DNA from 2 places in the Arthrobacter sp. P1_D12 genome. Region 1 is predicted to be linked to the other one. Evidence: riboswitches for the same ligand, from Rfam matches in the RefSeq annotation. Region 1 holds a riboswitch; the other holds the start of a gene.
The links. Region 1 has a riboswitch for S-adenosylmethionine ahead of AC1DZV_RS14710 (DUF1737 domain-containing protein). Riboswitches for the same ligand answer to the same signal wherever they lie in the genome.

Region 1 (3,400 bases):
TGCTGGACGCCGACGCGGTCTGGCTGATCTCCAGCATCCGGCTCCTGGCCCCGGTGAACCACATCGACGGGCAGGAAATCGGCACCCCGGAACTCCGGCGCCAGCTCACTGCCGAACTCAACGCCCTCTTCGCGACCATCGAATAGCAACGCTCACCCCAGGGCGTCCGCGGGCACTGCCGGGCACCGGCGGAACGAGGCCGGGTTGAACGCCGGGAGCATGAACGTTGCGAGCACGGCGTCGAGCATTTCCGGGGCCCAGGTGCTGTTCTCCCCCAGGGTCGCGCAGACACCCAGCACCACGGGCGTTCCGTCGGTGCGGCGGCGGATCTGGACCTGGACCGGCCCGGCCAGCCCGAGCGTGCGGACGGCGGCCAGGCCCAGCTTGCGCACATCCCCGGCCTGGTTCGCCGGCACCCTGCGGCTGACCTCGTCGCTGCCGGCGCGTCCATACGGAGTCCTGGTCTTCTCGAGGACCACCGCCACCGGCGCCATCGCGTTGCGTGCCGGAGTGCCGAACACCAGGCACACATAGTCGGCGCCCGGGATAAATTCCTGGACCAGTTGCCCCGCCGGCATGTTCTTCCAGCTAACGGAGTCGGTTCCGGCCAGCAGGTGGACACCATGGGAGCCTTTGAAGACCCGCGGCTTGACCACCACGGGGCCGCTGAGGCCGGCGAGGGATGCCGGCGCGGCGGCGAGGTCGCCCGGAACCGCGAACCGGGGCACCGGGATGCCGGCGGCTTGCAGCGCCCAGGTGGTGAACAGGTGGTCGTTGGCGAGGGCCACCGCGGCTGGGTCGGCCACGATGATCCGCACGTCCTGGGCGAATCCGGCGCGGGCCGCGGCCAGGAGCGGGAGCTCCACGGTGAGGGTCGGAATGATGACGTTGATGGCTTCGCGGTCCACCACCCGGCGCAGGTCCAGGACCATGTCCGGGTTCGTAGCCGGCAGGAGCCTGACCGCGGCGGCGGGAGCCTCCCCGGCCTGGCGGGTGTCGGCGCGGGCGTCGGTGCCGAGGTACGGGAGGCCCCGGGCTTCGAGCTGGGCCGCGACGGCCCGTCCGGCGGCGCTTGTAATCCCGGTAACGAGTATGCGCGGGCCCACGATTGCTCCATTCCGCCGTCACCGGCCGGACCGCGGCTGCGGCTCCGACCGTTCCAGCCACCGATTCCCAGACAGCTTGTTGATGGACAGACGAGTCGATTCCGGGACTGCTCGATTCACACATTGCTCGAATCACCTGCAGCTCCGGCCGACGCGTCGGACCTAATCCCCCCAGTAGACGGCGACACGTCCCGGCAGACACGAGTGGGCTGTACCCGAAACTGGAGCCCGCCACTACTCGCCCGGGCCGCGGTCCGGTTACGGAACATGACGACGGCGGCCGTGCGGGCCGGCGTCGCAGGTGTTACGTTTTTGGGGAGTAATGAGAACCGGTGCCAAGCCCTGACTGGCCGGTCGGCAACCCTCCCTTTCGCGGCGGGGTGCCTCAGGTGAATACTCGGCATTCGAGAATTCGAGCTGCAAGCGTGAAAGAGGAGATCCGTCGTGCCCGAGACGTCAATACCCACAACAGCCACACCCGGTTCAGCACCCGGCGAGGAGAGGCTGGCCTACCGGCTGTTCACCGGCGCGGATGACCGCGCCTTTTGCGAGCGGGTGTCAGCCGCCCTGGCCGAGGGCTACGTGCTGCATGGAAGCCCCGCCGCCAGCTTCAACGGAAGCACCGTGATCGTGGCGCAGGCGCTGGTCCTGCCGGCCGCGATTGCCAGTGCGGACGCCGCCGTGGCCAATGCGGTTGATGAGCTCGACGCCGACGAATTTGGCGCCGACGGGGCCTTCGCGGGCCACGCATGAGCTACGCCGGAGACCTCAGCCCGCAGGAGGCGTGGGCCAAGCTGGAGGCCGGAGCCATCCTGGTGGATGTCCGGACCGAGGGCGAATGGGCCCACATCGGCATCCCGGACACCGCGGCCGCGGGCGAGAGCCGCAGCGATCCGCTCTTCATCCAGTGGAACCTCGCCGGCGGCATGCCGAACCCGCACTTCGTGGAACAGCTAAGGCAGCGGGCGCCGGCGGACACCGCCGTCGAACTGGTGTTCCTTTGCCGTTCCGGTGCCCGGTCGATCGCCGCCGCGACGGCCGCGACGGCCGCCGGCTACACCTCGTACAACGTCCTTGAGGGCTTCGAAGGCGAGACCGACCGCTTTGGCGGACGCACCGTCAATGGCTGGAAGAACCGCGGCCTGCCCACCAACCTCGGAAAGATCTAAGTGACTTTCAATCCCGACGCCGCCGGCTGGGCGGCCGACACCCAGGCTGTCCGTGGCGGCCTTGACCGCACCGGCTTCCAGGAAACCACCGAGCCGATCTTCCTCAACTCAGGATTCGTCTACGAGTCCGCGGCCGCCGCCGAGCGCGCCTTCACCGGGGAGGACGAGCGCTTCGTCTACTCCCGCTACGGCAACCCCTCCGTCGCCACCTTCCAGGAGCGGCTCCGGCTGCTCGAGGGAACGGAGGCGTGTTTCGCGACCGCGTCCGGCATGTCCGCCGTCTTCACCGCCCTGGGCGCGCTGCTGGCGGCCGGCGACCGGGTGGTCGCGGCCCGCTCGCTGTTCGGCTCGTGCTTCGTGATCCTTAACGAAATCCTGCCGCGCTGGGGAGTCGAGACGGTCTTCGTGGACGGCCCGGACCTGGAGCAGTGGCAATCCGCGCTGTCCGAGCCGACCACGGCGGTGTTCTTCGAGTCGCCGTCGAACCCGATGCAGGAAATCGTGGACATCGCCGCCGTGAGCAAACTGGCGCACGCGGCCGGCGCCACGGTGGTGGTAGACAACGTCTTCGCCACCCCGCTGCTCCAGCGCTGCGGCGACCTCGGCGCGGACGTGGTGGTCTACTCCGGCACCAAGCACATCGACGGCCAGGGCCGCGTCCTGGGCGGGGCCATCCTGGGCACCAAGGAATTCATCGACGGGCCCGTCAAGCAGCTCATGCGGCACACCGGTCCGGCGCTTTCGGCGTTCAACGCCTGGGTGCTCACCAAGGGCTTGGAGACCATGGCCCTGCGCGTCAACCATTCCTCGGCCTCCGCGCTGCGGCTGGCCGAATGGCTCGAGGGACAGCCTGCGGTCGGCTGGGTAAAGTACCCGCTGCTGCCGTCCCACCCGCAGTACCCGCTCGCAGTGCAGCAGATGAAGGCCGGCGGGACCGTGCTCACCCTGGAACTGCAGCCCTCCCCCGGCCGCACGGCGAAGCAGGCCGCGTTCGCACTCCTGGACGCACTGCGGATCATCGACATCTCCAACAACCTGGGCGATGCCAAGACGCTCATCACGCACCCGGCCACCACCACGCACCGCGCGATGGGCCCGGAAGGCCGCGCGGCGATCGGGCTCAGC
Region 2 (3,400 bases), on a different contig from region 1:
CCCTGGGCGAAGCGCAGGAAGACCAGCAGGGCCGGGGCCCAGTAGCCGATCTGCGCGAAGGTGGGCAGGCAGCCCATGGCGAAGGTGGCAACGCCGACAAGGATGATGCTCAGCTGGAGCAACTGCTTGCGGCCGAACTTGTCGCCGAAGTGGCCGAAGACGATGCCGCCGATCGGGCGGGCAATGAAGCCGACCGCGTAGGTGAGGAAAGCGGCGAGGATGCCGTCCAGTTCCGAACCGGTGTTCGGGAAAAACAGCTTGCCGAATACAAGGGTGGCGGCGGAGGCGTAGAGGAAAAACTCGTACCACTCAACCACGGTGCCGGCCATGGAGGCCGCCACCACCTTCTTCAGGCCGGACGTTTTGACGTCGGTTTCTTCAGCGCGCCTTGCGGCGTTTTCCGTACTCATCGTGACTCCTTCGGCGTCTCCATCGACACCCTGTGGACCATTGGACTGAGGACGCTTGTGATCTAGGGCACAGGGCGTCATTCCCCATGAGTATGGACGCTCCGGCCCTGAGCCTCAACGGCCATTAGTGCAGAGCGCATCTGCAAAAATGCACAAGCGGGCCGGCCTAGTGGCTGAAGAAGGTCTCCCGGAGCTGCCCGCTGAGCTGGCCGATTTCGGTCAGGAAGCCGTCGTGGCCGATCGGCGCTTGAATGATGTGCAGTTCCGGGCCGCCCGGCAGGGCCTCTGCCAGTTGACGGGACTGGGCCGGGAAATACAGGCGGTCCGAGTCCACGGCCGCCACCAGGAACTCCGCGGTGGCCGGGGCCAGTGCCTCCCCGAGACCTCCGCGCCCCCGGCACACATCGTGGCTCATGAGGGCTTCGGTGATCGCGATGTAGCTGTTCGCGTCGAAACGCCGGGCCAGTTTGCTGCCCTGGTGGTCCAGGTAGCTTTCCACCTGATAGCGCCCGCGTCCGGCCAGCGATCCGGCCTCCAGGGGCGTCTCGGACTCCTGGGCGTTGCGGCCAAACCGGCCGTCCAGTTCGGCCGCTGAGCGGTAGGTAATGTGCGCGATGCGGCGGGCGAGGGCGAGCCCCGCCTCGGGTTCCGGGCCGCCGTAGTAGTCCCCGCCCCTGAAGTGGGGGTCCTGGCGGATGGCCAGCGTCTGTGCCTGCGCGAAGGCAATCTGTTCGGCGGTGCTGCTGGCGCCGACGGAAATCACGGCGCAGCGCCGGACCCGGCCGGGAAACGTGACGGCCCATTCAAGGGCCCGCGCGCCGCCGAGCGAGCCGCCCAGCACCGCGTACCAGCTGCCGATGCCCAGGGCATCGGCCAGCCGCGCCTCGGCAGCGGCGGTGTCCCGCAGGGTGACCAGCGGGAACCGCGATCCCCAGGGGCGCCCGTCCGGGGCCGGGGTGGAAGGCCCGGTGGATCCGTAGCAGCCGCCCAGGATGTTGATCGAAACGACGAAATACTTGTCCGTGTCCACGGGAGCCCCGGGTCCGGCGAGCTGTTCCCACCAGCCGGGCTCCCCGCTCTCGCCGCGGGTCACGTGCGTGTCGCCGGTCAGGGCGTGTTCAATGAGCACGGCGTTGGAGGCATCCGCGTTCAGGGTCCCCCACGTCTCGTAGGCGAGCACCACATCCGGCAACGGAGTCCCGGATTCGAGCTGCAGATCACCGATCCTGACGAACTGGACAGTCCCGTCAGGGGTCCGGGATGGTTTGGTTTCGGGAACACCCGTGCGGGTGACGGCAATCGTCATGTGAGGACCTATCTTCGCGCTTGCCCGCCGTCAGCTGACCGGCAGGCCAGGTCTTCACCCGGGGCACCCCGCCGCAAAAGGAGGGTTGCCGGCCAGCAAGCCGGGGCTGTCGCTGGCACTCATGACCTGGTACGAGTCTACGAAACAGGGTGCGGAAATCACGAAGATTATGACTTCCATGTGACAGCCGGGCCCGTCAGCACCGCAGTTTCCCCACCTTTGACAGCCGTGACCGGCGGGTCGCGCCGAAGTGCCGGCGATTCCCGGCGTCATGCCCGCAAAGGTGGGGAAATTCCGCGTGGGCTTCGGCCTAGGCGGACTTGGCCGCGCGGAATCCGGCGTCGAGGTCCGCCAAGATGTCGTCAATGTGCTCCAGTCCCACCGAAAGCCGCACCAGCCCGGGATTCACCCCGGCGATCACCTGCTGTTCAGGCGAGAGCTGGCTGTGGGTGGTCGACGCCGGATGGATCACCAGCGACCGGACATCGCCGATGTTCGCGACGTGGGAGTGCAGTTCGAGGGCATCGACGAACCGCTTGCCGGCCTCCGCTCCCCCGGCGATGTTGAACGCCACGACGGCGCCGGTCCCCTTGGGCCCGTACTTGCGGCCGCGCTCGTACCAGGGGCTGGACGGCAGCCCGGCGTAGGCGACCGATTCGACGTCGTCCCGCCCCTCCAGCCATTGCGCCACCTTCGTGGCGTTGGCCACGTGGCGCTCGACGCGCAGGCTCAGCGTTTCGATGCCCTGGGCGATGAGGAAGGCGTTGAACGGGGACACCGCGGAGCCGAGGTCGCGCAGGAGCTGGACCCGGGCCTTGAGGATGTAGGAGAGGTTCGCGCCCAGCGCGCCGTCGGCTCCGAGGTCGCGGGCGTAGACCAGGCCGTTGTAGGTGGGGTCCGGGGTGTTGAAGCCGGGGAACCGCTCCGGGTCCTTCCCGAAGTCGAAGTTGCCGGAGTCCACGATCACGCCGGCGATTGCGGCGCCGTGCCCGCCGAGGTACTTGGTGGCGGAATGGACCACGATGTCCGCGCCCCACTCGATCGGCCGGATCAGGTAGGGGGTGGAGAGCGTGTTGTCGACCACCAGCGGGACGCCGGCCTCGTGCGCCACGCGGGAGACGCCCTCGATGTCCAGGACGTCCTGGCGGGGGTTGGAGACCACTTCGCCGAAGAACAGCTTGGTGTTGGGCTGGACGGCGTCCCGCCACTGGTCCAGGTTATCCGGGTCCGCCACGAAGGTCACGGAGATGCCGAACTTCTTCAGCGTGTGCGCGAGCAGGTTGTAGGTTCCGCCATAGAGGCTGGGGCTGGCCACCACATGGTCCCCGGCCTCGGCGATATTGAGGATGGCGAACGTCTCGGCGGCCTGGCCGGAGCTGAGCAGCAGCGCCGCGAGGCCGCCTTCCAGGCTGGCGACGCGCTGTTCGACGGCGTCCTGGGTTGGGTTGCCGATCCGGGTGTAGATGGGCGCGAGCTCGGCGAGCGCGAAGCGGTTCGCGGCGCTTTCGGCGCTGGGGAACACGAACGACGTCGTCTGGTAGATGGGCAGGGAACGCGCGCCGGTGGCGCTGTCCGGCTCCTGGCCGGCGTGGATCTGGCGGGTTTCAAAGGACCAGGCGTTGGACATTGGTGCTCCTCGAGTCACTGGGCACAGCACCGGCCGGGGCTTTCGGCCCGAACCGGA

Region 2: another riboswitch for S-adenosylmethionine. It lies ahead of metX (homoserine O-acetyltransferase MetX); the one in region 1 lies ahead of AC1DZV_RS14710 (DUF1737 domain-containing protein).

What each region holds. Positions count from the first base shown of each region.
Region 1 is NZ_JBFUAR010000018.1:131,431-134,830, forward strand. It holds gene AC1DZV_RS14700 (aminodeoxychorismate lyase) at 1-146, shown strand, start outside; gene AC1DZV_RS14705 (ATP-grasp domain-containing protein) at 153-1,106, opposite strand; SAM riboswitch class IV at 1,425-1,538, shown strand; gene AC1DZV_RS14710 (DUF1737 domain-containing protein) at 1,551-1,859, shown strand; gene AC1DZV_RS14715 (rhodanese-like domain-containing protein) at 1,856-2,275, shown strand; gene AC1DZV_RS14720 (O-succinylhomoserine sulfhydrylase) at 2,276-3,400, shown strand, end outside.
Region 2 is NZ_JBFUAR010000003.1:84,971-88,370, forward strand. It holds gene AC1DZV_RS03395 (MFS transporter) at 1-410, opposite strand, end outside; gene metX (homoserine O-acetyltransferase MetX) at 577-1,716, opposite strand; SAM riboswitch class IV at 1,728-1,843, opposite strand; gene AC1DZV_RS03405 (bifunctional o-acetylhomoserine/o-acetylserine sulfhydrylase) at 2,027-3,343, opposite strand.